2 regions of the Arthrobacter sp. lap29 genome follow, and region 2 is predicted to be linked to the other one. Evidence: riboswitches for the same ligand, from Rfam matches in the RefSeq annotation. Region 2 holds a riboswitch; the other holds the start of a gene.
What was found. A riboswitch is a leader RNA that binds a small molecule or an ion and turns the genes downstream of it on or off. The one in region 2 is predicted to bind cyclic di-AMP.
Positions count from the first base shown of each region.

Region 1: another riboswitch for cyclic di-AMP. It lies ahead of RY113_RS07335 (transglycosylase); the one in region 2 lies ahead of RY113_RS09305 (M23 family metallopeptidase).

Region 1 is NZ_JAUCEK010000003.1:385,439-400,355, forward strand. It holds gene RY113_RS07285 (HAMP domain-containing sensor histidine kinase) at 1-936, opposite strand, end outside; gene RY113_RS07290 (response regulator transcription factor) at 930-1,679, opposite strand; gene RY113_RS07295 (hypothetical protein) at 1,874-2,014, opposite strand; gene RY113_RS07300 (hypothetical protein) at 2,186-2,626, opposite strand; tRNA gene RY113_RS07305 (tRNA-Ser) at 2,998-3,087, opposite strand; gene RY113_RS07310 (DNA glycosylase AlkZ-like family protein) at 3,156-4,328, shown strand; gene RY113_RS07315 (hypothetical protein) at 4,339-4,797, shown strand; gene tadA (tRNA adenosine(34) deaminase TadA) at 4,848-5,342, opposite strand; gene upp (uracil phosphoribosyltransferase) at 5,365-6,003, shown strand; gene RY113_RS07330 (SUMF1/EgtB/PvdO family nonheme iron enzyme) at 6,059-6,850, opposite strand; gene RY113_RS07335 (transglycosylase) at 6,817-7,521, opposite strand; cyclic di-AMP (ydaO/yuaA leader) riboswitch at 7,525-7,728, opposite strand; gene RY113_RS07340 (MarR family winged helix-turn-helix transcriptional regulator) at 7,949-8,449, shown strand; gene RY113_RS07345 (MFS transporter) at 8,450-9,724, shown strand; gene RY113_RS07350 (winged helix-turn-helix domain-containing protein) at 10,371-11,207, shown strand; gene RY113_RS07355 (histidine phosphatase family protein) at 11,319-11,840, shown strand; gene RY113_RS07360 (YhgE/Pip domain-containing protein) at 11,858-13,894, opposite strand; gene RY113_RS07365 (ABC transporter ATP-binding protein) at 13,891-14,826, opposite strand.
Region 2 is NZ_JAUCEK010000004.1:368,883-383,799, reverse strand. It holds gene RY113_RS09365 (polysaccharide lyase 8 family protein) at 1-412, opposite strand, end outside; gene RY113_RS09360 (sulfatase-like hydrolase/transferase) at 581-2,074, opposite strand; gene RY113_RS09355 (sugar phosphate isomerase/epimerase) at 2,190-3,077, shown strand; gene RY113_RS09350 (sulfatase-like hydrolase/transferase) at 3,119-4,546, shown strand; gene RY113_RS09345 (class I SAM-dependent methyltransferase) at 4,578-5,411, opposite strand; gene RY113_RS09340 (DNA repair helicase XPB) at 5,495-7,144, opposite strand; gene RY113_RS09335 (helicase-associated domain-containing protein) at 7,137-8,906, opposite strand; gene RY113_RS09330 (hypothetical protein) at 8,927-9,166, opposite strand; gene RY113_RS09325 (cold-shock protein) at 9,366-9,746, shown strand; gene RY113_RS09320 (DUF3027 domain-containing protein) at 9,758-10,267, shown strand; gene serC (phosphoserine transaminase) at 10,397-11,524, opposite strand; gene RY113_RS09310 (metal-dependent transcriptional regulator) at 11,755-12,450, shown strand; cyclic di-AMP (ydaO/yuaA leader) riboswitch at 12,553-12,814, shown strand; gene RY113_RS09305 (M23 family metallopeptidase) at 12,820-13,629, shown strand; cyclic di-AMP (ydaO/yuaA leader) riboswitch at 13,780-13,981, shown strand; gene RY113_RS09300 (NlpC/P60 family protein) at 13,986-14,783, shown strand.

The DNA of each region.
Region 1 (14,917 bases), on a different contig from region 2:
TGACTGAACCTGCACGCGGTCCAAGGAGATTTGTCCGTCGGGGCTCAGTTGCTCGGTCATGGACAGCAGTTCGGCGTAGCCGCGGATCGCTGTCAGGGGCGTGCGTAATTCATGGCTGGCGTCGGCCACAAAACGGCGCAACTTAGTCTCACTGTGTTGACGTGCCTGTAAGGCGTGGGACACGTTGTCCAACATGGCATTGAAGGCGTACCCCACATTGCCTACTTCTGTCCCAGGACTAGCCGCCGCGGCCGGGACCCGGGCACTTAGGGCGACCTCTCCGGCGTCGAGCCTGAGCGTAGAGACTTGGGTTGCGGTGTCCGAAAGCTGCGCCAGGGGGCGCATGTTGCGCCGGATGATGGTTGTCCCGGCCCACCCCAGCGCCAGCAGCCCTGCCAAAGAGACCAGCACAATGGAGAGCACCAGGGCGGAGAGGGTTTGTTCGGTGGCGGCGAGTGGCAACCCGGTAATGAGGACGTCGCCATTGGGAACAGCTTCAGCTTGCAAAAGGTATCCGCCGATGGAGAGTTTCTTGGTGCGCTGCTCGCCGTTGGGGGAGAGCTGGGCCAGAATGTCAGCATCTGCGGTGGTTAATTGTTGTCGGCTGCCCGTGCCGGAGAGGATACCCGCATAATGCACTACGCCGCTGCTCAGGACCGCGCTCAACTGGCCAGCGCTGGTTGCCCGTGCGTTGAGGGGATCGGGAGGGTTGGCGCCGTTTTGGCTTGTATAAAAGGCAACTGTGCGCACTGACGCTTGTTGCAGGGAAGAATCGAGCTGGTTCCGCACCGTCATGCTCAGGGTTGAATAGCTCACCATGCCCACCAGCGCACAAATGACCGTCAGGAGAGCCAGCATGACGGCAACGAGCCGGGTGCTTAGATGCCAGGTGGAGGGGCGCAGGGCCTGCCACGGCTTGGTGCCTGTGATCAACATGGCTTGATCACGTAGCCTGAGCCCCTGACTGTGTGAATCATGGGCGGGTTCTGGGCGTCAATCTTTTTGCGCAGGTAGGAGATGTAGAGCTCCACAATGTTGCTTTGGCCGCCGAAATCGTAGTTCCAGACGCGGTCTAAAATACGGGCTTTGCTCACCACATGGCGGGGGGTTTCCATCAGAATTTTCAGTAGCTCGAACTCCGTTGCGGTCAGGTTGATCTCGCTCCCTGCGCGGTGGACTGCCTTAGTGTCCTTATTCAAGGAAAGATCTCCCACGGTTAGAACCCCAAAGTTCGCAGCCGTGATGCCAGAACGGGCAACAATTCGGTGCAGCCGCAGCAGTACTTCCTTCATGCTGAAAGGTTTGCTGACATAGTCATCACCGCCGGACTGCAAACCGGCCACTTTATCTGCCACGGCATCTTTGGCGGTCAAAAACAAGGCGGGGACCTCCGGGTAGATGGTGCGCATCCGCTGCAATAATTCCACCCCATCCATGCCCGGCATCATGATGTCCAAAACCAGCACGTCCGGGGCAAAGTCGCGGGCGATCTTCAGCGCCGCAAAGCCGTCATTGGCCGTGGCCACGTCCCAGCCAGAGATTTCCAGGCCACGGCGCATCAGATCCGCTAATTCTGGTTCGTCATCCACCACGAGTGCGCGGATGGGTTCGCCGTCGGCGCGGGTGAGCGTGGGCAGGGCGGCCGGTGGTGTGGGCGTCTCTGATGAAGGGTTGGCCATGCCTTCATTCTCGGGCATCGAACCAGACGGTAGCTGGATGTTTACTGGGATTTCTATGTGTCAGCGGGGTGGTATTTATTCGTGGTGACGGGAACTTCCGGTCTATCCGGGGCGTTTAGTGGAACGTTAGTTGCACACAGAACGCACAAGAGCCCCCAGCCGGTGCCGGGGGCTCTTGTGGAAATCTTTTAGGGTTAGAGACCGAACCAGATCAGCCCGAAGAAGCCGGCGATGCCGATGAAGACGGTGACGGCTCCGATCACAGCTCCGGACCGGCTGCCGTTGTCCTGTTCCTGCGCGCTTGCTGAGGACTTGTTTTGCGTTTGGGTGCTCAATGACATTCCTTTGTTTGAAGGCCCAAGGGGCGTAGACCGGGATCGGCGGCTGTGTTGCCGCAGGTGCTTTGCAGGCAACTAAAAATATTCCACCGGCAATAGCGGTGACCCTTCCAATCTACCAACGGCCGCCTGAAAGGCCCAAACGCCGCCCAGTTCCCTGTGCGGCGCCTAGCCAGTGCGCCGACAGCATCGAGTGCGCCGAGGATCTCCGGCGCCTGCTAGATGCGGTTGGCGGAGCAGGTACTGCTTGATCCGGTGCACCGAGGAGTCGCTTAGGGCGATGACCTGATGGTCCCAACGGGCAACTGCCGCCTGGATGTCATCGACCAGCTGGCGGCCGTTCTGTGCTGCAGCAAAGGACGTCTTAGCCACGGCTGTGATGATGGCATTTGTGTTCCCAGCCCGGTACTCGGTCAGCGCGCGGAAATAGGCGTCAGCGCGCTGGGCGAAGGCGAGAACGTCCGCCATAAGGCTGGGGATCCGAGTGTGGTGATGCGGCACAAATGTCGCAGCGTGGCGGGAGATGCTGCCGCTGCCAACCCAAACCTGTTCATTGCGCCAATGGCCTGTGTATTCAGGAGTAGTGTCCCGCAGCAGTGCATCGTACATCGCGATGATCGAGTCCTAATCTAACTGGTATGAGCGCGAGATGGTCGCGGTTATGACACGAACGTTTGCGACCACGAGCCGTGCGTTGTCGGACTTTGACCGGCTTATCTCCGCGAGAGCCACTTTGCTGGCGCTGGGGGTGAGGCTCTCCACCTCCGCACTGGAGACAGACTCCCTGCGCAGCAAGATAGGCGCGAACGGGGCGGTAATCATTCCGGCTTCAGCGTCGAACCTGGCGAGAAGAGGAGCGCAGTCACAGCTTGCGGGGACCTTGCGTGAGATTCGATGGCAGGCAAGCGCAATCTGCACCGAAAACGCACCTGATAATCCCTAAAAATGACGAAAACCCCCGGTTTCCCGGGGGTTTTCATTGGCGGTGACGGTGGGATTTGAACCCACGTTAGGCTCTCACCTAAACAACATTTCGAGTGTTGCACCTTCGGCCGCTCGGACACGTCACCAACGGCTCAACCTTACCGGGTCAAAGCGCTACAACAAAAATCATGGGCCCAGGGTGCACAATGGTGCCATGGACAGCGCAACGCGACGTGCTTGGAGCTGGCACAAACAAGGCCTTGACGGGTCACTGGCCGGCAGCGACGCCGCCACGGTGTTGAGCCTGGCGGGCTGGGCCCGCTCCGTGGGCGGCGCCAACCCTTACCTGACCTTGTTCGCCCGTGCTGGCATTCGCCGGGAACAAGCTGATGCCGACGTTGCGGCCCTGCGCATCCATGAACTTCCGACGGCGCGCGGCTGCACCTATGTGCTGGGCGAGGACGATTTTCCGTGGGCGTTGTCGCTTGGCCGGGGCGCCGCTGAGGCAACGGTGAAAGTGTTGGACAAGCTCGGCGTCGAACGTGGAGAAGTGGCCGCGCTGGAGGCGCAGACCCTGGAAATACTAAGAGACGCCAACGGCCCGCTTGATCCGAAACAGCTCAAGGAACAGTTGGGTGAGGCGGTGCGCAGCCTCGGCGATGCCGGTAAGAAGAAGGGTGTAGCGACCACGCTGCCCACAGTGCTCGGGCTGCTGCAAGCTGATGGCCGCATTCGCTGCGTACCCGTCAACGGCAGGCTCGATCAGCAGCGCTACGCCTACACTGCATGGGATCTGAGCCCTGTCCATGAATCGGGAGAGGATGCGCGCGCCATGCTCATGGAGAAGTACTTGGGGTGGACCGGCGGGGCAACGCTGAAGCAAACCCAGTGGTTCACAGCCTTCACCGTGGCGCAAACAAAGGCGGCGCTGGAAGCTGTGGACGCAGTAGAACATGAGGGGCTGTGGATGCTGCCACGGGATGTTCAGGCAGCCGAAGATTTCACCCTCCCGCCAGAGGAGCAAATCCAGTTGCTGGCTGGCTCTGATTCCCTCTTCCTGCTGCGCCGGAACGCAGTGGAGCACTTTGCCGGTGATGACGGGGACCGTGCGCTCCTGAAAACAAAAGTTGCCCTGCAGGCCGATCTGCCGGATCACCCCATCGTGGACCGCGGGCGGATCATAGGGCTGTGGCAGTACGATCCAGGCGGGCAGAGAATTGCCCACTGGCTCTTCGAACCACCGAGCGCCCCCGTGAGCCAACGCATAGCCGAGGTGGAGGAATTCATCCGCGAAGACCTGGGAGATTTCCGCTCCTTCAGCCTGGACTCGCCCGCGAGCCGGCAAAAACGCATCGACGCACTCAACGCGGCGGCCGGGCAACGGTAAGGCGGCCGTGATGCGAAAAGCAGCAGGAATTGTGGCGGCAGTGCTGCTCCTGTCAGGAACGGGCTGCGGCCAGCCGGTCGGAACCTTTGGGGGCGACGGCTGCATGCCGCCCTCGTTCTCGCTCAGCGCCGATGCTGCCCGCCCCGGAGAGTCTTTCACCATCAGTGCCGATGATGCCACATGCAACCCTCGCTATGGTGACACCGCGCAAATCCAGCTCGAAGTCATGGATGGCTCCGGTGTAAAGATTGTGGACACCCTGGCTCCCATGAACGACGCCGGCGGGTTCAGTACCGCCGTGACCCTCCCCGAATCTGCCGTCCCCGGCACAGGATCTGTGGCTGCCTTCCCTTATAACCTGGACTGGTGCGATGACACGGGGCGGAACAATAGGGTGGGCCATGGCGCAGCAGAAATCCACAGGGCTTCCTGTGTGCTGCCCTCGCAGACGCTTACCATCGAGCCCTAAGAGCAGCCACTGAACCATTTTCTGGGGGTTGCCACTGAGGCCGCAGGCTACTAGCGGTGGCTACTAAAGAAGTCCCTTAACAGTGCCGCGCATTCGTCCGCGCGCACACCGGGGAATACCTCCACCCAGTGGTTGAGCCGGCGCTCACGCAGCACATCAAAGACCGACCCTGCAGCGCCGGCCTTCTCATCCCACGCGCCAAAAACCACGCGTGGAATCCGGGCCAGAACTATGGCACCGGCGCACATGGTGCAGGGCTCCAACGTGACTACCAGGGTGCAGCCGGCCAGCCGCCACTCACCCAACTTTGCGGCGGCCGCCCGGATCGCCACTACCTCCGCATGCGCCGTGGGATCGCCGTGGGCTTCACGCTCATTGCGGCCCACGCCAAGGATTTCCCCGTCCGGTCCAAGCACTACGGCGCCAATGGGCACATCCGCCGTGGCAAGGGCCAACTGTGCTTGGTCAAGGGCAAGACCCATCCAACCATCATGCAAAGCCGTGGTGGTTGTCTCTATTGGGTAGAAATCAGAGGTGTTGGGCACGGCTCAATGGTAGCTTTTATTCATGCGCGTATTCGTTGCGGACCATCCGCTTATTGCCCACAAGTTGACGGTCCTGCGGGACAAGACCACACCGTCACCTGTTTTCCGCCAGCTCACCGAGGAATTGGTGACTTTGTTGGCTTACGAGGCGACCCGCGGAGTGCGGGTGGAGCCGGTCAATATTCAGACACCGGTGACCTCCGCCGTGGGCACTGGACTGGTCAAGCCCACACCACTGGTTGTCCCGATTTTGCGCGCCGGGTTGGGGATGCTTGAAGGCATGACCCGCCTGCTGCCCACCGCCGAAGTAGGCTTCCTGGGCATGGCACGCAATGAGGAAACCCTCGAGGCCATTACCTACGCAGAACGCCTGCCCGAGGACCTGACCGGCCGTCAGGTGTACGTGCTGGATCCCATGCTGGCCACCGGCGGCACCTTGATTGAGGCGTTCAAGTTCCTCTTTGACCGCGGCGCCGCGGACATCACCTGCATCTGCCTGCTCGCAGCGCCGGAAGGTCTGGCGAAGCTGGAAGCCGCTCATGGCGGGCGTGACAACGTCCACGTTGTGCTTGCATCCATTGATGAGGGTCTCGATGAGAACTCCTACATTGTGCCGGGCTTGGGCGACGCCGGCGACCGCCTCTACGGCGTGGTGGACTAACTCTCGCCGTTAGCATGCGGCTCACGGCTGTGTGAGAGGACGGGCTGGAGGGACACTAGCGGGATTTTAGCGGTGTCCAGCCCACAGGGCGCGGGCCAGTGATGGCCGCACGTTCTTTGTCTGCGGCTGCGGACCAGCCCTGCGCTAGACATGAGCCCGGTGCGCCCACGGGCCCGCGCGCTACCCGGAATCCCACATCCTCAAGGACCGCATCCGGGGCGCTGCCCCGGCGGACCGAGGCCCGGGCACTCCACGGCGGATCATCCCAACCGGCGCCGCGCAGGCTCCTGTACTCGCCGTAGCGGGCCGTGTCCGCGTAGTCCCAGCACCACTCCCAAGCGTTGCCGATCATGTCAAACAGGCCGTAGTTATTGGGTTTTTTGCCGGCGACTGGTTGCGGCCCCTCAACCGCGTCCAGGGCAGTCCACGCAATCTGGGCCAACTCGCCGTACACCGCGGAGAGCGTCCCGCCACGCGCGGCCCACTCCCATTCCGCCTCGGTGGGCAGGCGGTATCCTTGTGCTGCCACGTCCCACTCGACGCTGCGCCCGCAGATTTCATAGGCCGGGGTGAAGCCGTCTTGCACCGAGGCTGCATTGCAAAAGTCCACGGCCTGAAACCAGGTGAGCCCATGCTGTGGAAGCCCGACGGCGGTTGACGGGGTCCCGCTATGCTCCATCACCTTGTGCCACTGGGCTTGGGTGATCTGCGTGCGGCCCAGAGTGAAGGGCGCCAGGGCCACCTCGCGGTGTGTCCCGGAGCGGGCATTACGTAAGGTGATGGTGCCGCCAGGAATCTCCAGCGTGTGCAGGATTAGTACCAGCCCACGGATTCGGAGTGGCCCCAAGCGCCGCAGGGTGAACCGTACCGGTCCTGGATGTAGCCCATTCCCCAGCGAATCTGAGTTTCATAATTTGTGGACCAATCACTTCCTGCGCTGTCCATCTTGTTGGCAGGCAGCGACTGCGCGATCCCAAAGGCACCGCTGGAGGCGTTTTCGGCGGAGGTGAGCCATTCGGACTCGCGCTGCCACAACTGGCTCAGGCAGCTCATCTGATCTGCTCCCCAGCCGAAGGATGCCAGCTGGGTTGAGGCGAAGGCCCGAGCTGCAGCGGGGTCATCCACGGCGCCGGCACGGGCTGGCGGGGCGGGTGTCTCTTTCGCCACCGGCTTGACCGCTTCCGCTTCGGCTTTGACAGCGGCGGCGATAGGGCCGGACGTGGGGGAGGGCTTTGAGCTGACAGTGATTCCGGAGAAGCTGATAGCTGCGTCGGTAGGAGCGGAGATGGCAGGGGCGCCCTGATCTACGGTTGACGCCAAGCTGCCAATGGAGCTCGCCGCGGCATCATCACTAGATGAATGCGAGGCCACCGAGCCTGCCGCAACAAGTACACCTACGAGCGATGCGGCTGCCACGCACTTGGTGGCAGTGGCGAAGGCCGAGGTGCGCAGGACCGAGGGGCGGCGGCGGCTGGCAGGCTCGGCGCGGCGACGGCCGCGCTGGGGGGTTGAAGACATGGAGGAGCCTCTCTACGCCTGCGAGGTGAGCTGTCGGGAACGGACTAGAGAATCCGGCCGTGCAATGGTCCGTGGCAGCTTTCACTGCTCATAATCGGCTGTTATTGCACTGGCTTAACCCCAAGGGCTTCCAAGTGAGGAAGGCCCGCAAATAATGGGTCCCCCGTCTCTGCCATGGAGAAGTTGGGAAATGGGCGGGGGCAGAGCTCGGCGATCCGTCCATTGATGCCAAGAGCCGATGGTGGCTCAGCGGGCACTTCTGCCAGCGTAACCGAACCGGAACCCTATGTCACATTATGGTAACGACCTTTGTAGCGGGTGAGCCACGTAATATTTACTTAGCAATGCTAAGGATCTAGAGTTGCAAGGAGGATATATGAAACTAGTTTCTAACTAGGCAGATTTGCAATGAGGTAGATGAGCACTGATGGCTAAGACTTCCCAGCACAATACCGCCCCTGACGGCACCATTTTGGACCACACCCCTGATACTGGCCCCTTAGCCGCGGAACTGCGCGTGGCAGTAATGCGTACTTCGAGGCGGATCCGGGCTGAGGCAGCCACCGGGGAACTTAGCCCCGGGCGCTATTCGGTACTTGCCGGACTCATGGGTGCGCCCCGCACTGTGGGAGAACTGGCCGCCCGGGAACAGATTGCGGCCCCGTCCATGACAAGGATCGTCAACGATCTGGTGGTGGCCGGTTTTGTGAGCCGTGGGGAAAACCCGCTGGACAAACGTCAGGTACGTATTAGTATCACCAGCCTTGGAAGTGCGGCCCTGCTGCAGGCACGGTCCATGCGGACTGCGTGGCTGGCGCAGCGGCTAGCGGCGCTTACTCCCGCACAGCAGGCCACGCTCCATGAGGCCTCAATGATTCTGCAAGCTATGAGCGCACCAGAGATGGGCATGCAAGAGGTGAAAGCCTAGATGAACTCCATGTTCCGCGCCCTGAAAGTGCATAACTATAGGCTCTGGGTAACAGGGGCTTTGGTGTCCAATATTGGTACGTGGATGCAGCGTGTTGCCCAAGACTGGTTGGTTCTGACCGTTTTGACCCACAATTCCGGAACGGCTGCCGGCATCACTACGGGCCTACAGTTCCTGCCCATTGTCTTCCTTGGTCCCTACGCCGGGCTGCTCGGTGACCGGGTGAACAAGCGCAAGTTGCTGCTCATCACACAGACAGCCATGGGACTTTGTGCGTTTTTGTTGGGAATGTTGGTTGTTACGGGGGCTGTACAACTGTGGCATGTATATGTACTGGCACTTCTTCTGGGTGTGGCCAGTGCCTTTGACGCACCGTCACGTCAGGCCTTCGTCTCTGAGGTAGTTGGAAAGGACGACATACCCAACGCAGTTGCGCTGAACAGTGCCTCCTTCAACTTAGCTCGGCTGGCAGGCCCCGGCGTTGCCGGTCTGGTCATTGCCCTGGTGGGCACGGGCCCCGCCTTTCTTATCAATGCCGCCAGCTTTGCCGCCGTCATCTTTTCCTTGTGGCGGATGCGTACCGCAGAACTTGTCCCCGCGGTACATGTGCCCCGAGCCAAGGGGCAGATCCGCGAAGGACTGGTCTATATTCGGCAGCGGCCAGATCTTCTGATGATCATGGTCCTAGTATTTTTGGTGGGCACCTTTGGCATGAATTTCCAGATCACCAACGCACTCATGGCCACCACCGTGTTCCACTTGGGACCAGGGGAGTACGGGTTGCTCGGCTCCGTCATGGCGATTGGCACGCTGGGTGCGGCCTTACTGGCGGCCCGGCGAAAGAACATGCGCATGATGTACATAGTTGGCGGTGCTTTGGCCTTCGGTGTCACAGTGGGCATAGCTGCCCTGATGCCGAGCTACGTCCTGTACGCGCTGGCTCTAATCCTCGTGGGGCTGGCCTCATTAACATTCATGAACGCTTGCAACACCACCGTGCAATTGACCACCGATTCTGCCATGCGGGGCCGGGTGCTTGCTGTGTACATGGTGGTCCTTCAAGGTGGGACACCCATTGGGGCACCACTTGTTGGTTGGATTGCCACCGAGTTTGGGGCCCGGTGGTCACTGGGGATGGGGGCCGTTGTGGCGTTCGTGGCGGGCCTGGCCGCACTGTTCTTGATGAACAGGCGCAATAATGTGCGGCTGCGGGATCAATTCAAGAGTTTGCGGCCTGCGTGGATGGTGCGGGGACTGCGCCACACGGCGGGATAGCCAGAGCAATCGGCAATCAGCAATCAGCCGGAGCAATCAGCGAGCAGCAAAAGTAAACAGTGAGCGCCCGGGGTCCTCTAAGTAAACATCTGTTTACCTAGCGTGAAAATCTGGGAGAAAGCTGGGCGGACCGGCCAACTTGCCGAGGGCATCTTAGCCATGCTTTTGAACGCGCTGAATAAATTTATACGAATGAGCATATTGTTCGAACTTATTGATCTCAAAGCACTCAATAATGTTATTTTCTTTGACGCAAAGCGTCATATGGCCACAAAGTGAGAGCAAAGCAACAGTATCGGCTTGATCACAAATTAGAGCACAATCTCACATCGTGGACACTTTGGGGCTATGTTACTTGCAAGTTCCCTTTGTTACGTAGGACACTGGCAAGTGTGAACACCCACTCAGTAAATTCTGCAGCCGCAGCAACTGCCCGCCTCGGATCGACCGGACGGTTTACGCGTGGTTGTCGAATGCAGTCCTAGCTCACATTCCTGGCAGCCATCCCAGCGCACCACGCGTTAGGTACGTGCAGCTAGCCTTGCCCTTGGGTCGGCTCTGGAGACAGGGCTTTTCGGTTCTGTAGGGGCAGAACCACAGGAAGCATTCGCGCCGTCCTCACACGGCCATACACCTAGGTAGTTCAATGTCAGTAGCATCCGGATACGTCCACATCTCTGTCCGCAACGCCGCCAAGGCCGTTGCCCGCAACACCAGCCAAGGTGCTGGATACCGCAGCTCACACCAAGAGCACGCCGGCTACCGCGCCGATACTCCCAGCGCCGCTGCCCGCTTGCGCGCCGTCCCGGCCGCTGACAGCAACCCCATGACGGCGCCCACGCCCGTTATTGCCGGCGGCGAGGCAGATGTGCTCCGCGGCGTCAGCCCCGATAACGTTGCCCGCGGCTTTGTGCTGTACGTGGGCGTGGACGAGGACACGGCCGCCGCTGCGGGAACGTCCTTGGCCAAGCTTGCACAGGACATTCGTGCTTACGCACAAACCCTTGTCCCGCAGGCCCAAAGCTATGCAGCGGTGGCGATTGCGCCGTCGGACGCGGTGGGAACCCCGCTGGACGTGGTCCGTTCCACCTTCGGCGATCCCACAGTGGCCAGCCGCCAGCGTCAGGAACCCGTGCGCACCCCCGCCGCGGAACAGCGCCCCACTGGCGTGTTGATTGACCTGGCCCGCCGGGAAGTACACCTGGACGGCGATACCCTGAACCTCACCTTCAAGGAGTTCGAGCTGCTGAACTACCTTGTGGAAAACGGCACGCGTACCGTAGGCCGCGACGAACTCTTGAGCGGGCTCTGGTCCAACGCCGATGAGGTCCCCAACGAGCGCACCATCGACGTGCACATCCGCCGCCTGCGCTCCAAACTGGGCCGCCTGGCCAACACCGTGCGCACCGTCCGCGGCGAAGGCTACCGCTTCTACGAGCACCCCGAAGTGGTTGTTTGGGCTGCGCCGGAATACTCCATCTAACGCCCATAACTGAAGGCTCTAGTAGCGCTCCTGAACATGCACGACGGCGGATTCCCCACCTGGGCGGGGAATCCGCCGTTGTGCACTTCTAACACTCACTAAACTAGAAGAATGAGCGAACACCACATTAAGCGGCTGATCCTAATGCGCCACGCCAAGGCGGCATTTCCGCTGGGCGTAGAAGACCATGACAGGCCACTGGCCCAACGTGGCCATACCGAGGCGCCCCTGGCTGGCAGATGGCTGATGGAAAACTCGGTGGTCCCGGACTTTATCCTGTGCTCATCAGCGCTGCGCACCCGTCAGACGTGTACCTGGGTGTGCCAGCAGCTCGGCGAGAAGGCACCCACCCCCAAGCTGGAATCGGGCCTCTATGCGGCCGGAGCCACCTCGATGCTTTCGGTCATCAATCACGTGCCAGAAACCGTGGGTACCCTGATGGTGATCAGCCACATGCCAGGTATCCAGTCGCTGGCGCTGCGGTTGGCGTCGCGGGAATCAGACCAGGACGCCTACATGGATCTGGCCTCAGGGTTTCCCACGAGTGCGTTTGCCGTGTTTGAGCACAGTGGCGACTGGGCCACCCTTGACGGTCAGGACGCCACGCTGGTGAACTTTGTGGTGCCGCGTTAGCCACTCTGCCGGGTGGCTCAGGCCTCCATCTCGGGCATGAGGGTTTTCAGTGTCCAGGTCTTCTTCTGGTGGACGGCTGCCCAGGCCATCACGAAACCGAGGACCATGTAGCCCAGTAGGCCCAGGACTATTGGCACCAGCGCTGCAATCTCAGAGCCGTAAATCAAGTGGCGCATGCCCTCCACAACATGGCCCATGGGCAGTACTTGGTGCATGATGTGCAGGGGTTCTGGGGTTGTCTGCCAGGGGAAGGTGCCGCCGGAGGAGACCAGCTGGAGCACCAGCAGGATCAGCACCACGAACTTCCCAGGTGTCCCCAACAGGGCCACGATCCCCTGGATCAGCGCCGTGAAGGCCAGCGAGGCCAGCATGAGCAGGCCCAGGGTGAGCCACGGGTGGCTTGGTTCCAGCCCCAGCCCAAAGTGCACCACGGCGTAGAGCAGCAGCGCCTGTGCGGTGGCCACCGCGGCAAAGGGCAGCCAGCCGCCAATGGCAATCTTCCAGGACGGGGCGTTGGAGGCCAAGGCCCGCACCGTCAGCGGACGCATCACCTGCACCAGCATGAAGGCGCCAATCCACAAGGCAAGCACCAGGAAGAACGGTGCCAGACCTGAGCCGTAGTTGGCCGCCTGGGCCTGGGATACGGAGTCAATGCGGATGGGATCGGCAATGACACCCGCCGCGTTCTCCTTGTCCTTGTCATTGGGGTTAGGAACCGAGCCTGAGCCACTGCGCAATTGCTTGGCCAGTTCGTTGGCCCCTGAGGAGAGTTTGCTGGATCCTGACTTCAGATCACCCGCGCCGGTATCCAGCTTCTTGGCGCCCGCTGCCAGCGCTTCTGCGCCATCTAGGGCCGTGAGCTGACCATCAGCAAGAGTGCCGGCGCCTGTTGAGAGTTCCCCGGCCCCTGCGTGGGCTTGCTCAATAGCCGTGGTGAGCGCCGGCGTAGCGCCTGCCAATTTTTTGGCCCCGTCGGCAACCGCAGCGGCCCCGGTAGCGAGCTTTTGCACATCTTCAGCGCTGGCGGAGAGCTGGTTTTTCAAGTCAGAGATGGCGGGGCTTGTGGCGGCTGTCTCCAGCCGGGTACGGATCGTGCTTGCTTGTTCCTGAGTCAGAGTGCCGTCCGTGACCAGCGAATCGAGCTTGTTGTTGATGGCGGTGTTGACGGCGTCGTCAAGCTTCTCGGCCGATCCAATGGCGCCCTGAACCTTAGAGTTCAAGGCGGCGTTGCCTCCTGAAACTGCTGCCGCACCATCAGAGAGTTGCTGCGTATCATCGGGTAGGGTGGCCGTTTTCGTCTCCAACTGGCCCAGCCCGGTGTTCAGTGCAGAGGCCCCGGCCTGCAGCTGCTTGGTCCCGGCCACCAGGTCCTTTTGTCCAGCTGCCAGCTGCTCGGCTCCCGTGAGGAGATCCGAGGTACCTCCCTTGAGCGTGCCCACCCCGGTGTCCAATGTGGCGGCTCCGTCCGCCAATTGTTGCGCCCCGTCAGCAGCCTTCACAAGCTGCGCATGGATGGTGCCATAGCCGGTGAGAAGGGAGTTGGCGGTCTGTTCGCCTACCTGCTGGGCAACGGAGGCATGAACCTGGGTGGCTACTTTATCCACAATGGAGGTCAGCAAATAGTTGTTGGCGTCATTAGTGGTCACGCTCATCATGGCCTGCGTGGCGGAATCGAAGTTTTCTGGAGACGCCAGATTCGTTGAGAAGTCCTTGGGGATGATCAGGGCAAAAGCGAATTCACCGTCTTTGACCCCATTGTTTGCCTCCTCGGGGGTGGCCACGAGTTGCCAATCGAACTTGTGGTCTTTGATGAGGGTTTGGGCAACTTCTTCGCCTACCCGCAGTTCCTTGCCGTCCTTAGTCACGGCGCCTTCGTCTTGGACCACTACCGCGGCCTGGAGCTGGTCAAGGTTGCCGTACGGATCCCAATTGGCGTACAAATACACGGCCCCATAGAGCAGCGGGACCATCACCATGGCCACAATTGTCAGCTTGGGCAGGATCCCGCCCGTCATGCGCTTGAGTTCGGATAAGGCCAATCGCAGGATGGTCATTTGCTTTCCTCTGGATCGCTAGTGCGCTCAAGCACGACGCCGGACCCTGCCGTGGGCTCAACATCGTCACCCATGCCGGTGGTGGGGAGTGAAACGGTCTCTTCCGAAACGGTGTCTTCCGAAACGGTGTCAGGGAGGCCGGAGGCCGCTTGCGGGCCAGGATCGGAAGGCCGCGAAGACGATTCCAGCCCAACCCCGCCTGTATCCTGCCCGGCCTGATCGTCGGCGTCCTCGCTACCATCCCCATCGGCTTCCCCGTCAGCGACACCGCCGGCAATATCCTCACCGGCAACAGCCGTGGGGCCGTTCCAGTCCGAGGGGATGCTGCCCACCACGGCTACCACGATGAGTGGCCGCAGCGGGGTCTCGGAGCTGGCGTCAGCGCCGCGTCCCAGTTCGCCGGTGGCGAGCCGGGTGAGGAGGGGGAGCCAGGCGTCGGTGTTGGCTGTGTGGCGGTCGGGGGAGTCGATGACCACCAGATCCACGCAGCTGTCCGCAAGGGCGAGCTCGAGTTGGAGGTGCAGGAGCCGTCCGGAGTCAACTTCTTCCACCCATTTATCCAGGATGTCCCGGAAACCGTGTCTAACCAGCCACTCGGTGGGGCGGGTTCGGTCACGGAATTTCAGCGGGACTAGGGCCAGATCTTCCGAGGCGAGGGAGCGGACCGTGAGGTGGTGTTCTGGCGCGTTGACCTCGGGGGCATCGATGATGGCGCTGCGGCGCCGCAGCGTGGCCATGGAGCCCTCATGTCCCATGGCGACGGTGCCGGTGGAGGGTTTTATCCGCCCTGTCAGAGCCAGGGCAAGGGCTGTGCGGCGTGATTGGCCGTCTGCCTGAACCAGGAGCAAATCGCCCCGAAGTGCTTCCAAGGTGGTGGCTGGCAGCAGAGTGTGATGCCGGCCGTCAATATGCAGCTGGTGGGTGGTGAGCATGTGGGGCGCTCCTTTGACAGGGGGGTGAGCTGGATAAAAATATCAGAACCGACTAGTCAGTGCAAAATTTTGTGGGATGCTCACATGTCAC
Region 2 (14,917 bases):
CCAGCAGATGATGGAGAAGTTCGGCATTGCCCTCATGCGCTGACCCCGGGGTGGCCCACGCCGTAGCCATTTGAGCCAGCCGCTTGTACGTGGTGACCATGTGGGTATCAGCACTGAACGCGGCGTCCGAAAAAATCTGCACACGGTTACCGCCCGGTAGTAGCTTGGAAATTGAGGAGGTCACCTCGGTGTCTAGTCGGACTAGCGCTGTTGCAAATTCGGGATCGCCGGCCGTGATGAGCTTGCGGCCCGTGATCTGATCAACCCAGCGTTCCCGCAAGGCATCAAGCTCCGGAGCCGTGGCGGTCTCCGCGGCCTGAGCCAGCGGAGCAAAACCGCCCGTAAGAAGTCCGGCGAAGGTCAAGGCTCCAGCGCCTTGTAGAATGTGCCGTCTGGTCAGTCCATGCGTCATGGCAAGTTTCCTTTACTCCACGGACGCCGCACTGGATGCAGGGCCCTTTGATACCTAGCAGTACAGAAGCAGCGCAAGAGAGGAATAAAGGACTACTGGTAGGGACCAACCTTTCGGATAGTGCTTTTCTCGCTGCCGTTCCCCGTAGCGCGACGGGATTTTCTTTTCTTACACACCATCCCAATTGGGGCCCGTGAAGGCGCCGAGCGGATCCGCGGCTCCTGTCACAGACCCCAGGGTCACGGCCCGCAACGGACTGTGCTGGCCCGCACCGGCAACCGGGAGCGCTGCGCCATCAAACTCCGGTACCCCGTGCTTGGCAAACCAGCCAGCCAGCTGCGAACGCAAACCCACCAGCGCAGGGTGCGGGGCGGCGTCGTTCATTAAATTCCTGCGCTCACCAGGGTCGGCCACCAGGTCATAGAGCTCGTGCGGGCCGTGCGGGTGGCGGTGCACGTACTTGAATTCGTGGGTGCGGATCATCCGGACCGGGCCGTATTCGTCATAAACCACGACGGCGTCTCCCGCCCTCCCGGACGCCACCCCACCGGAACGCAGCAGCGGGGCAAAGGATGAGCCGGGCCCCGTTTCAAACGGTGCCGGGTCCACGCCGACCAGGTCCAGGATGGTGGCTGCGATGTCGTACGCGGAGAGCAGCTCGTGACGGATAAGGTCGGGGGCAATGCGTCCGGGCCAGTTGAAGATGGCAGGAACCTTGACAGAGGAGTCGTACATGTTCTGCGGGAACGTGCCGTTGCCCTTGCCCCACACGCCGTGGTGGCCGCAATTGAAGCCGTTGTCGCTGCTGAAAATGACAAGGGTGTCCTCACGCAGGCCCAGCTCCTGAAGGTGCGCCATGAGCCGCCCAATAGCCGCATCCATGGCGCTAACGGCGGCAAAGTAGCCCACTAGGGCGCCCCGGACGTCCGGTTCCCCGCCAATCGCCACCCCGTTCACGGTAGGCTGCCACGGGTGCGGCTCCTCCTGCGGGCAGCTCTCGAAGGCGCAGTCCGCGTACAGGTCCTCGAACTCTTTGGGGTGCTGGCCCTTCCACGGTTTGTGCGGTGCCGTGTAGTTCACAGCCAGGAAGAACGGCTCCACTTCTCCAGGTCGGGCTGCAGCTGATTCCTGCCGCCGGGCACCTTCCCGTGCCAGGAAGGCGAGGGCGTCCTCGGTGATGGCGTCGGTCAGGTAGGTGGTGGTTTCCTCGCGCTCGCCGTTGCGGTACATGGTGGCGCCGGTATACGGGCTGCCGCCGCCTTCTAGTCCGTACCAGTGCACAAATCCCTTGCGCGGGGCGTCATTGGCGCCCAGATGCCACTTTCCGGACAGTCCCATCCGGTAGCCGTGATCGGCCAACACGTCGGTGAAGATTTCCTGCCCGGCCAGATAATCCGGGGCCCCGGCTCCGACCTCCACTCCGGTGAGGTAGTCGTGGACGCCGTGTCGGGACGGGATCTGCCCCGTCATGAGGCTGGCACGGGCGGGGGAGCAGACGGGGGAGACGGCGAAGAAATTCTCCAATCTGGTGCCGTTGGCGGCCAGGGAATCCAGCACGGGAGTGTGGATGTCATCATTTCCGGCGCAGCCCAGCGCCCACGGGCCTTGATCATCGCTGAGGATGAAAATGATGTTGGGCTTGCTGGCAGGCTGGCCGGTCACGAGTGCTCCTTCAAAGGTGTTTAACCCTTATCAATACCAGTGTTCCGGCAGAGGAATAAAGGAGGACTCAATAGACCGCAAACATTGATGGAAAGCGTTTTCCGCACTAGAGTTAATGGGACTGCCGTTGTTTGCCGATGAAAGGATTGCCATGCCGTTGGCGTTTTCCACCCTGGGGTGTCCCGGGGATTCTCTGGAACAGGTGATTGCCACCGCCCACGCATCGGGGGCAACTGGTGTGGAGCTCCGTGCCGCCGACGGCGAGTTCGTCTTCCCTTCCATGGATGCGGCCGGGCGCGCCCACGTGGCGGGCACCCTCGCCGCTGCCGGGATCACTGTCTTGGCCCTGGCCAGCTACGTCCGGGTCTGTGCCGTCCCCCACGAGGGGGTGGGCGTAAACGATCCGGTGCTCGCGGAACTGTTGGCCGCCGTGGACCTTGCCGCAGATCTGTCCGCCGCACAGGTCAGGGTTTTCCCGGGGGCCGGCGTTGAGCCGTGTGGGCCGGGGGAGGAGCCGTCCGCGGAACTGCTGGCGGCGGATCAGCACGGTGCCGCCCGGCTCAACGCTGCAGCCGCCCATGCCCGGGCCCGTGGCGTGAGCATGCTGTTGGAAACTCACGATTCGCACCCGCGGGCGCAGGATATAGTGCGGATTCTGGCTCATGTTGACGCGGACGCGCCTGTCCAGGTGATTTGGGACCTGATGCACCCGTGGCGCTACGACGAGGCGCCCGCGCGCACTGCCGAGTTGCTCGCGGACTCGCTGGCCTACGCCCAATACAAGGACGGCGTTCGTCAGCAGGGCACCAATGCGGTGAGCCTCACCCTGCCCGGCGCCGGAGAGCTGCCGCTGGCGCAGATGCGGGATCTGGTGGCAGGAATTTTGGCCACCCGCGGTACTACCGAGCCATGGATTTCCCTTGAATGGGAACGTGCCTGGCATCCAACGCTGCCGCCCGTGGCACAGGCATTGGAATCGCTCAAGGCCGTACTGGCTCCGTAACCCTGAACTTGCCCCCTCATTCAACACCTACAGGAGCAGCCATGCCCTCGTCTGTAAGCAAGCCCGTCAGTAAGCGCCAGCCCAACCAGCCGCGCACATCCAGCCAGCCCAACATCATGGTCATCATTTCCGATGATCACGGCTACGCCGACCGCTCCATCCTCGGCGTGCAGAACGATGTTGCTACCCCGCACATGGACCGGCTGGCACGGGAAGGCGCCTCGTACTCCAACGCGTACGTCACGGCGCCCATCTGCTCGCCGTCCAGGGCGGGACTTGCCGCCGGCAGCTACCAGCAGCGATGGGGTGCGCGCTGGTTCACGGACTCAGAAATTGGCCCGGAGAGCGTGCCCACCATCGCCGAGCTGCTGCGCGCGGAGGGGTACACCACCGGCTACTTCGGCAAAGTGCATTACGGCAGCGAACACCACGGCCACCGCGGCACCCCTCCGCAACACGGCTACGACGAATCGTTTTACGGCCTGGCTGGGGAATCCATGGGCCGGCTCAACTACCTGCACCACTCGGAGGAGTCGGTGGCAGAGTACGGCGAGGCCGCATTCCCCATGGCTGTCCAGCCTCTGTGGAACGGCGAAGAACCGCAGGAGCTCGAGGGCTTCCTGACTGACGCCATTGGTGAGCGGACCCGCCAGTTCGTGGCCGAGCACGCGCAGACGCCGTTCCTGGCCACCGTCGCGTTCAACGCCGTCCACAACTTCTGCTGGCAGCTACCCGCCGAGGAGCTGGAGAAGCGCGGGCTGCCCGCCTACGAGGACTGGAACCCCGGCGCCGGTGAGTACATTGACTGGTATGACGGCGCCATCAGTCCGCACCTGGAAAACGGCCGCGCCTACTATTTGGCCCAGCTGGAGCTCATGGATGCCCAAATTGGGCTCATCCTGGACCAACTCGATGAGCTGGGCCTCACCGAGGACACCATCGTCATCTACCTCACTGACAATGGCGGATCCACCTGCAACTACGGTGTGAACCTGCCGCTACGTGGGACAAAGTACACCCTGTGGGAAGGTGGCGTGCGCGTGCCGTTCCTCCTGCGCTGGCCCGGGCACGTGGAGGCCGGCACCACGCTGGCCGGGCTCACGAGTTCCATGGACATCCTGCCCACGGCAATGGCTGCAGCCGGCGCGGACCCGTCCCGCTATGCGTACAGCGACGGCCGCGATCTGCTGGCCACATCCAGTCACGACGCCCTGCATTGGGACTGCGGCTGGCAGTGGTCTGTGCGGCGTGGGGACTGGAAATTGGTGTGGGTTGAGCCCGGCTCGCCCGTCGCGGAGGCCATCAGGGAGGTGGAGCACGCCGAGCCCGGCAGCGGCTTCTTCCTGGCCAACCTGGCTGCGGACCCTGCCGAAACCACCAACCTGTACGACGCCGAACCAGCCCTCGCCGCTGAACTCCTCGCCTTGCACGAGGCTTGGGGGAGACACGTGGGCGGGGCCTGCGTCTAGGACGGGCGAATCTAGTGCTGGAGTGCAGGGTTCAGCCCAGGTGGGCGTATATTTCCACGGGTGCCAAAACCCCTGACCGGAAGGCCGCCAGCAAGTTCACCATGGCGGGCAAATCCACCCCGGCAGGTCCTCCTGAGCTGGTGGCTCTTTCCAGAAACGCAATTCCCGGAGCCAACGGTTTGGCCTCCCTGTCCACAATGAATCCGGTCTGGGACAGGGCGTCGCTATAGGCGAGCGGAGGCTGCATAAAGGAAGTGTCCGCCGTGAGTGCCCACGGCAGCGGATACCCTTCAACGTCCCCGCCCATGAGCATGACATCGTAAATGGCGAAGACACCGCCGGGACGCAGTACCCTGGCCGCCTCGGCAAAGACGGTGTCCTTGTCCTGGATGTTCATCCCCACATGGATCAGGAGAGCCACGTCAAAGCAATCATCGTCGAAGGGCAGTGAGAGGATGCTCCCCTGACTGAACGCCACCTGGTCAGTGAGTCCAGTGCGGGCCGTGAGTGAGCGGGCCAGCTCCACGAATTCCGGGGTGAGGTCCACGCCGTGAACGGTGGCACCGAAGCTGTGGGCTATATGGCGGGATACCCCGCCGGTACCTGACCCCAAATCAAGGACCCGGGTGCTGGCATTGATGCCCGACTGCTGGGCTATGCGCGTGGTTGCGGCTGCCCCACCAATGTGGAGCTGGTCTGCGCCGTGCAGATCGGCTGGGGCAAAGTGCTCGGGGTTCCCGCCGCCGGCCTTAATGATCCCCAGTAACTGTTCCTCTACCTTGCCGCGTCCGTAGTGGGCGGCAACAGACTCCTCGGTGTTCATGGCGTCTCCCTTGGCGCGAGCAAAGTGCGGAGGGCCCCGCATTTTTTGATCCTACTCCGCCGAGTGCCAACCGACACGTGGCAAGTTCGGCGGCCAAGTTAATGCGCCTTCAAAAACTGTAGTCTTTAGCGAATGTCCGCGGCGTCAATGATCCGATAGGCGTAGCCTTGTTCGGCCAGGAAGCGTTGGCGTTTGGCGGCGAACTCGGCATCCACGGTATTGCGGGCCACGAGTGTGTAAAAGCGTGCGGTCCGGCCATCCTTCTTGGGCCGCATGAGCCGGCCCAGGCGTTGCGCCTCTTCCTGCCTGGAACCAAAGGATCCGGAGACTTGAATAGCCACTGAGGCTTCCGGCAGATCGAGGGAAAAATTGGCCACCTTGGAGACCACCAGCACCGAAATAAGGCCCTGCCGGAAGTCCTCAAAGAGCCGTTCGCGTTCTGCCACCTTCGTGTTGCCCTTGATGAGGGGTGCATCCAGCCGTTCCGCCAACTCGTCGAGCTGGTCCAGATACGTGCCCATCACCAGGATTTGTTCCCCGGGATGCGCGGCCACAAGAGCCTGGGCAACAACCGTCTTCGCCGGTGAGGTAGCCGCCAAACGGTACCTCTCGCCGTCGTCCGCTGTGGCATAGGCAAGGTGCTCGGGCCGGGAGAGATCAACACGAACCTCAACACAATCTGCTGGGGCAATATAACCCTGGGCCTCAATTTCCTTCCAGGGGGCGTCAAAGCGCTTGGGGCCGATCAGGGCGAACACCTCGCCCTCGCGGCCATCCTCCCGCACCAAGGTGGCGGTCAACCCCAGACGACGGCGGGCCTGCAGATCCGCGCTCATGCGGAAAATGGGGGCAGGCAGAAGGTGAACTTCGTCGTACACCAACAGTCCCCAGTCATGGTCATTGAGCAGTTCCAGATGCGGGTAGATGCCATTGCGGCGCGTGGTCAGGACCTGGTAGGTGGCGATGGTGACGGGACGGACTTCCTTCACGGCACCTGAGTATTCGCCAATCTCCGACTCCGTCAGTGAGGTGCGTTTGAGCAGTTCCGCTTTCCATTGCCGGGCTGAGACGGTGTTGGTGACAAGGATCAGGACGGTGGTTCCCGATGCCGCCATGGCCGCCGCGCCCACAATGGTTTTGCCGGCACCGCAGGGGAGCACTACAACGCCTGATCCTCCGGCCCAAAAATTCTCCACGGCCCGGCGTTGGTAGGGGCGTAACGTCCACTGTCCCGGCGCCGTGCCGTCCGTCAGCGCTATCAGGTGCGCCGTCCCGTCAACATAGCCGGCAAGGTCTTCGGCGGGCCACCCGGCCTTGAGTAGCAGGGCCTTGAGCTCGCCGCGGGCAGAACCATGCACCACCGCCGTCAGCGGATCAATGCGGCTACCAAGCAGCGCGGCAACCTTTTTGGTGTGGCTGACCTCGGCCAGGATCATCTCATCGTCACTGCGTAGAACCAGCCCGTGCACGGGGTCCTTCTCAAGCCGCAGCCGGCCATACCGGGCCATAGTCTCGGCAATATCCAGCAGCAGCGGGTGCGGCACTGGATAACGGGAGAAGCGCAGGAGGGCGTCCACTACATGCTCGGCGTCGTGACCGGCGGCACGCGCATTCCACAACCCCAGCGGGGTGATCCGGTAACTGTGCACGTGCTCCGGCGCGCGCTCCAGCTCGGCGAAGGTGGCAATGGCGTGGCGAGCCTCGTACGCATCCGGGTGCGCCACCTCCAGCAGAATCGTCTTATCCCCTTGAACAATCAGCGGGCCATCAGCCACGGAGCTCCTCTCCTTCCAGCACGTCCACACTCTGAATTCGGTGAATACTAAAACGCCGGGGCGCGCCGGTGTCAGCCAGGCGGGTGAGCAGCAGCCCACCCGAAAATGAGACTGGCACCGCCGTCACGTGTTCAGTTACGCCTACATTATTGACCGCATGAACCCGTATCTTCAATCCGCAGGCAACAGCTCGGCGCACCCCCTCCAGCACCAGGGCGGGCCCTACCTCACCCTGCCCTGCCTCATTTTTCCCGGCCGTATTTTTCCCTGCCGCCCGTAAGAGTGCCAGCTGTGCTTCCACTTCTTCGAGAAGTACGACGCCGGAGCCTGGCCATGGCGCGTCCCCCACCCAGTGCGGGGGTGCCGGTTGCTGGGGTGCAAAAAGGCATTGTGTGGGAGTTGGCGCCAGCGTTCTTTGCGCCCGGGCCGCTTCCGCAATAAGAAATTCCAATGATGGTGGCACAGTTGTGCTTGAATACCGTTTGAGAAAATTTAGGATGGTTTCGGCGGACATGCCAGCTCCCATGGCAGCGGTCAGGGACAATTCGCTGAAACGGAAGATTCCGGCCGGACCCCGCCCCTCCACAACGCTCACGCACCTCAGTTGTGCCGCGATGTGGGGAAGGAGGGGCCCCGGGGCGATGGCCGTGAGATCGCCTTGAATGACAAAGCGATCAATCGCCGCAGGCAAGAGCTGCGCCACAGCGCTCGCAGCCTGTAACCAATCGTTCCGGGCGGCGGCGTCCCCGGCGCAACTGCAGGCCCCGGCGCCCGTCAGACCCAGCCATTCCAAGTGGGTGAGTAATTCCGGAAGTGCTGCCACCTCCGCCGTTGCTGTACGCGGGTGATTCCACAAATAAGATTCCACGACTGAATTCAGGCTCAGGGCCCCGGCTGAGGTGATCCCGGAGGGCGAGACAGAGGTGGTGGCAGAGCTGGTGACGGCGACCGGGGCACAAGCCGGTCTGCCAGCCACCACTGACAGCAGCCTCGCCCTGCTAGTTAGTGCTGGCTCGCCAGCTGTTGCGGGGGAGCTAAGCCAGGACCGGATCAAGCCCACCCATTGCTCCTGCCGTTCCAGCTCGCTCCACCAAGGGGCTGCCCACCGCCAGTCCCGGGTGGAAGTCTGGAACGTCAACAGCCCTGCCGTGGCGCACAGGTCCAGAAGAAAATGGGTGTGTAGTTCATCCGTTTCCAAGTTTTGGGCCACGAGGCGCACTGTACGTGCCGCGAACTGGCCACTGCGAAGCGCCTGCAATGGTGTGTGCGCAGCGAGGTCCGCGAGCGTATCGACGGATCGTAACAAGGCATCTGCGGCACTTCCCGCCGCGTTCTTGCACACAGCCTCGGTGACCGCACGCACCACAGGTTCGGGCGGAAGAGTTGAGGAGGGCATCTGCGGGTTGGGAACAAGGGCCAGGGGAAGCACATAGGGGGCATGCATGTAGTGCCCGGTCCCGGCGTCGTCCGTCTGGTTATCCGTTTGAAGGAGCAGTAGGCCGCGGGCATAGAGCTCCGGCATAAGGGAAGAGTTGGGGGAAGTCTGAGCATTCCACGGGCCGGTTCCAAGGTGTTGCAGGGCCGGGGCGTTGAGTGCATCGAGGGCGCGGGAAATGCAGGAGGCGGTGGAAAGCCGGGCAGCCAAGGCCGCGAATGTGGGCACCGGCGGGTTCAAGGCATCGGGGCGCAGCAGCAGAAGTTTGCGCAGGGCCGGCTCCGGGCGGTTGGCAAGATCCGCCGCAAACGCCGCCAAGGTGCCCATAGAGCAGCGAGTCAGGCGGGTTAGGAGCGGCGGCGGGCGGCCACTGCGTACAGGACGCTGGTGCCCATCATCAGGAAGGCTGCGGGAAGGGCGAGCATGGCAATCCAGTTGAATCCGGGCCAGGGGAGGCCGCCGGCCCACTTGCTGATAAGAACCACAATGAGGGCGATCAGGGCGATGACAGCCAGCGCCATGGCCGTGTAATTGAAGATCGCCCAGCCGCGGTTCAACCGTTGCGGGGCAGAAAAATGGGGGCTCATAGTCATAACGCTAACAGCGGACAGGTGTGGCACAAAGCCACACGGGTTTCATCAAGGCGGTAACCTAGTACTCAGTAGAGCTGCACAACCCGCCATTGCAGGCACCGCCCGCCAGATTCCCGGGACCGGGAACGGCGTAGAGCAACCGCGCAGGCGCGGAATGCGTTTCACGAATTTCAACTTTTAAGGGGTAAAGCAAGTGCCTATCGGCAAAGTGAAGTGGTACGACAACGAAAAAGGCTTTGGCATCATTGCCGCCGACGACGGCCGCGAGGTGTTTTTGCGCGCGAACGCCCTGCCCGCCGATGCCGGTGACATCAAGCCCGGCATGCGGCTGGAATTTGGTGTGGCGGATGGGCGCAAGGGCGCTCAGGCCATGGCCGCGAAGGTTCTAGACCGCAGCGCCTCCGTGGCGAAGGCCAAGCGGATGCCCGCCCGGGATCTTGCACCCATTGTCCAGGACCTGCTTTCCCTGCTTGAACACTCGGTTGGTTCACTGACCAACGGCAAATATCCTGACGGCGACGCAAGCAAGATTGCTGCTGCGCTGCGCAAGGTTGCCGACAACTTCGACGCGTAACGGTGCCCACCATGACCGAAATTCCCAGCACTACAACCGCCATTCCTGCACCGCTGCCCGGTGTTCCGGCGTGGCGGGTGGGAAAGCCGGACGCTTTCCTTGCGGCCGACGTCGATACTGCGCGCGACGCGGTGTTGACCATTGCCGATGGTGCGTTCATTGGCAAGCATCTGGGTGCCCGCAGTGAAGGTGTTCGCTGCGTGAGCCACTTGTTCGAATCTCTTCAGCCGGGCTATGCCGGGTGGGTGTGGTTCGCTTCCTTGAGCCGGATTGCGCGTGGCAAGTACTCCACTGTCAATGAAGTGGGCATGTTGCCTACAGAGAGCTCTGTATTGGCACCGCCGTGGGTGCCTTGGTCTGATCGGGTTCGCCCGGAGGATCGGCAAGAGGAAGAAGAAGCGGCTGCCGCTCTGGCTGCTGCCCATGGGCCGGCTGGGCACGGGCACGCTGAGCACGGTAGCGATACTCACTCGGAGCACGGCGGCTCAGAAGACGGCGCCTCAGAAGACACAGAAGACTAATTCCCTAACGCCTAGCAAAAGCAGTTAGTACACAGTAGGCACAGTAAAGGCCCCCACCGTTCTCCGGAGGGGGCCTTTACTGTGTTTACTTTGCCTGCTGTGCCTTCGTGGGCTGCTGGCTAATTGCTATTAGATGTTTTCGATGACGAACTCGATGCACTTGATCAATGCTGTGATGTCCTCGGGATCGATGGCTACGAACGTGGCGATGCGCAGCTGGTTGCGGCCCAGCTTGCGGTAGGGCTCGGTGTCCACAATGCCGTTGGCGCGCAGCACCTTGGCCACGGCAGCGGCATCGACGGATTCATCGAAGTCGATGGTCACAATGACGTTGGAGCGGTCCTCGGGGTTCACCACGTACGGGCTGGCCACGGCGGATTCCTCGGCCCAGGTGTACAGGCGTCCGGCGGAATCCGCGGTGCGAGCCGAGGCAAAATCGAGGCCACCGTTGGAGTTGAGCCACTGCACCTGGTTGTTCAAGGTGACAAGTGTGGAAAGCGCAGGCGTGTTGTACGTCTGGTTCAACAGCGAGTTATCAATGGCGGTCTTGAGGTTCAGGAAGTCCGGCACCCAGCGGTCGGAGGCCGCGATGCGGGCGGCACGCTCCAGCGCGGCGGGAGAGAACAGGCCAAGCCACAGCCCGCCGTCGGAGGCGAAGTTCTTCTGCGGGGCGAAGTAGTAAACATCGCTCTCACGCACGTCCACGGCTAGGCCACCGGCTGCGGAGGTCGCATCGATAAGGATCAGCGCACCGTCATCGGCACCGGCCACGCGCTTTACGGGCGCGGCAACACCGGTGGAGGTTTCGTTCTGCGGCCAGGCGTAAGCGTCCACGCCGGCCTCGGCAACAGACACCGGACGCGTGCCGGGCTCGGCCTTGATGATGGAGGAGGCGGCCAGGAACGGGGCGTTGTTGGTGGCGGAGGCAAACTTGGAACCAAACTCACCGAAGGAGAGGTGCTGTGCCTTGTTTTCCACCAGACCAAACGCCGCAACATCCCAGAACGCGGTGGATCCACCCACGCCGAGAATCACCTCGTAATCGTCGGGTGCATTGAAGAACTGCTTCAGGCCGCTGCGGACATCGCCCACAAGGTTCTTCACGGGCGCCTGGCGGTGGGAGGTGCCAAGCAGTGATGTGCCGGCTTCGGAGAGTGCCGCGACCTGCTCGGGACGGACCTTGGAGGGGCCGGCGCCGAAGCGGCCGTCGGCCGGGTGCAGGTTGGCGGGAATGGTGAGGGGCGTGGATTCGCTCACAGCTGGCTCCAAAATTTAAGCGATGGAAGTTTCCTTGGTTGATCAAGGACTCTTGCCAATTCTGCCGTAGAAGTTCGCTGAGCGGAAAAATGAGTGGGAAACGAAAAATATTGTTCAACGGAGAACGGCTGCCAGGGATGGACTGGTTACCAACAGGTATGGTATTCAGGCTAACGTAGAGATGAAAAGACTTTGCTCAATATTCTTGCCCAAAACAGGAGGATGCTGCCGTGGCCGATCTGATTGACACGACTGAAATGTATTTGCGGACCATCCTGGAATTGGAAGAAGAGAGCATTGTGGCTCTACGGGCCCGCATCGCCGAACGCCTTCACCATTCTGGGCCCACAGTCTCCCAGACCATTGGGCGGATGGAACGCGATGGCTTAGTGATCGTCTCCGGTGACAGGCATCTGGAACTGACCACAGCCGGCCGTGAGAAGGCAACCCGTGTCATGCGCAAACACCGTCTGGCGGAGCGGCTTCTCGCGGATGTTATTGGTCTGGACTGGGCTTATGTGCACGAAGAAGCCTGCCGTTGGGAACACGTCATGAGCGAAAGAGTTGAGCAGCGCTTGTTCGACTTGCTAGGCCACCCCAAGGAATCGCCGTACGGAAACCCCATTCCGGGGTTGGAAGAGCTAGGTGGCGAAGTGGCGCCCTTATTTGCTGCCGGATTGGTCACACTCGTTGCTGCCATGGCCGCCTATGCTCCCGAACAGGAAGTGATCATCCACCGGCTGTCCGAAAGGATACAGGTGGAGCCCGAGCTCCTGCTCCAATTGGATGAGGGTGGGCTGCGCCCAGGGGCCCGTATCTCCCTAGCCCAGGTGGGCGAGTACATCTCCGTACGGGTTCCCGGCATTGAAGGCGCCTTGGAATTGCCGCCAGAAGTGGCATCCCACGTGTTCGTCTCCATGGGTTAAGAGATTTTTGACACGGCATTTTCAATAGAACAGGTAACGGAATTGTTACGTTTACCGCTTGTGCCGTATAGTATTTATCTGACGCCGTAATCAAAGCGTTACCGTTCTGCGACACCGAACCTTGCCTTCGCAGCCCGGCCAGTAATCATTTAGGCAAGGGCGGGGGAACCACTTTTGACGGCCCAATAGGCCGTCTTGGGGTGAAGTCCACACTCGAATGCAATACCCGCAACAACCCTGACGCAGCATCCTGTTGGACTGCGCCATGGCTATGCGTGTGCCTAAGGGCGTAGGCCGGATCGAAAGTTACACTCTCTGATCCGAATCCGACAGCTAACTTCGCAGGTGCTTTATGTAGAGAGGTTTTTAGTGTCAGAGGTTAAACAGCGGGGACGCCGTCGCGCGTCATCGCAGGCAACTCATGAGCTCATGTCAGTGCCCGGGAGCCGACGTGAACTGATTGCCGCAGAGCGGGCAGCTGCCCCTTCAGGAATTTCAGTAGCCCAGCTGCTGCGTGCCGGAGCCTCCAGCGGCGCCGGCCAGAAAATGGGTGTTGCCATGGCAGCCACAGGCCTGGTCCTGGCTGTCACGCTTCCCTCAGCCCAAGGTGCGGATGAATTCCCCATGGATGCTGCAGCCGCGGTTTCACTGGAGAGTCCAGTCACAGCCGGCGCTCAGATCCCCATTACTTTTGCTACTCCGGACATTGCCAGCGCCCTGAATCCCGATGGTCAACTGAAGGAAACGCTGAAGGTCAACGCCTCCAACGTGGCCCCTCAGGCGGCCAAGGGAACCCTCTCAGCGCCCCTGAAGCACATTGAGACCACCTCACCCTTCGGAAACCGCATCAGCCCCATCACCGGCCAAATCGGTGAACAGCACACTGGTCAGGACTTTGCCGCCCCGTGCTCCTCCGACGTTTTTGTTGCCGCAGGCGGCGTAGTGACGTTCGCTGGCTGGCACAATTACGGCGGCGGCAACAGGGTTGTTGTGAACCACGGTAACGGTCTGTCCACTTCCTACAACCACATGAGCAGCCTCGGCGTCAAGGTGGGGCAGAAGCTTGAGCGCGGAGACCAGGTAGGCCTCAGCGGAACAACGGGCGCCTCCACAGGCTGCCACCTCCACTTTGAAGTCATTATTGACGATGAAGTTGTCGATCCCATGGGTTGGCTCTAACTCCTCCACAGGCCCTTTTAGTTACGACTTAGTCACAGGACCGTGACCTGAACGTGACATTGGGAAAAATCTGTTGTACCGTCGTAATCGCGCCAACTTTGAATCAAGTCGGCGTCCATGAGTTGATTGCCTAGCTCTGCCACTACTCATGGTCCGTTCGTATCAATCGTCTGGCAGGGGCGGGGGAACCAATAATCGGGATTCGCGTTATTTTTGCGAAACCCTAGGGGTGAAGCCGCGAAGCGTTCAAACACTGAATAGGAAGAAATTCCTTACGTGCGCCAACGTGGAGCGGCCGGGTGACTCCCATCCGAATCCGACAGCTTACCTCGCAGGCTTTGGGAGAGGAATCCTTCTTGGCTTCAAACACTGCCCTTGGGCGCCACCGCGCCGAGGTTGTTAAGACCAGTCCGATCTCCACCCTCACGAAAGCCGTCAGTTTCAATGTCGGTGGGGTTGGTCGTCAGGCCGCTGTAATCGCAGCAGCGTCAGGATTGGTACTGACTTCAGGTATCGCCGCAAACGCTGCAACTCCCACCGTGGAGCGCGCTTCCGACGGTGCTACCACGCTGAACCTGAACACGGAACTTGCTTCCGCGATCACGGCAGCATCCACGGTGAAGATTTCCTTCGCCACCCCCGCTATCACCTCCACCCCGGCTCCTGTAGTAGTTGAAGAGCCGGCAGTTGTAGAGGCCCAGTCCAGCGAAGTTGAAGCAGTAGCAGCACCTGCAGTAGCAGAAGCAGCAACAGCAGCAGCAGCTCCGACGCTTACCGTTGCTAGCCCTGAGCCGGAAGCTCCCAAGGTAGTAGCCAATAGCGGAGTCGGCTCAATCATTGCCAGCGCTGCCTTGGCTCAGCTTGGTGTGGTTCAGGACTGCACCGCGCTGGTCCGCAACGCTCTGTCTGCTGCAGGGATTTCCTGGGTAGGCTGGCCTGGTGACTACCTGAACAAGGGCCGGCTAGTATCCCAGGGCGAAGCCCAGCCCGGCGACTTGATTTACTATGCAGATGGTGGCGTGGGCCTGGCCCACATTGCTGTTTACATTGGCAACGGCCAGGCAGTTCACGGCGGTTACATGGGAAACACCCAGATCGCCGGAGCCAGCATACCGGGAGCCTCGGCACCGGTCTTCATTGCAGTGGGTCACTAAGTAGTACCAGCTTTCGTGCTCAAAGCCCCGTCATTCGACGGGGCTTTGGCATTTAATCCCTCGTCTATCCGGGGAGTACCCGCGGTCCCTGAATATTCGAGCGCTGTGAGCATCCGGCTACCTGGGAAGTATTC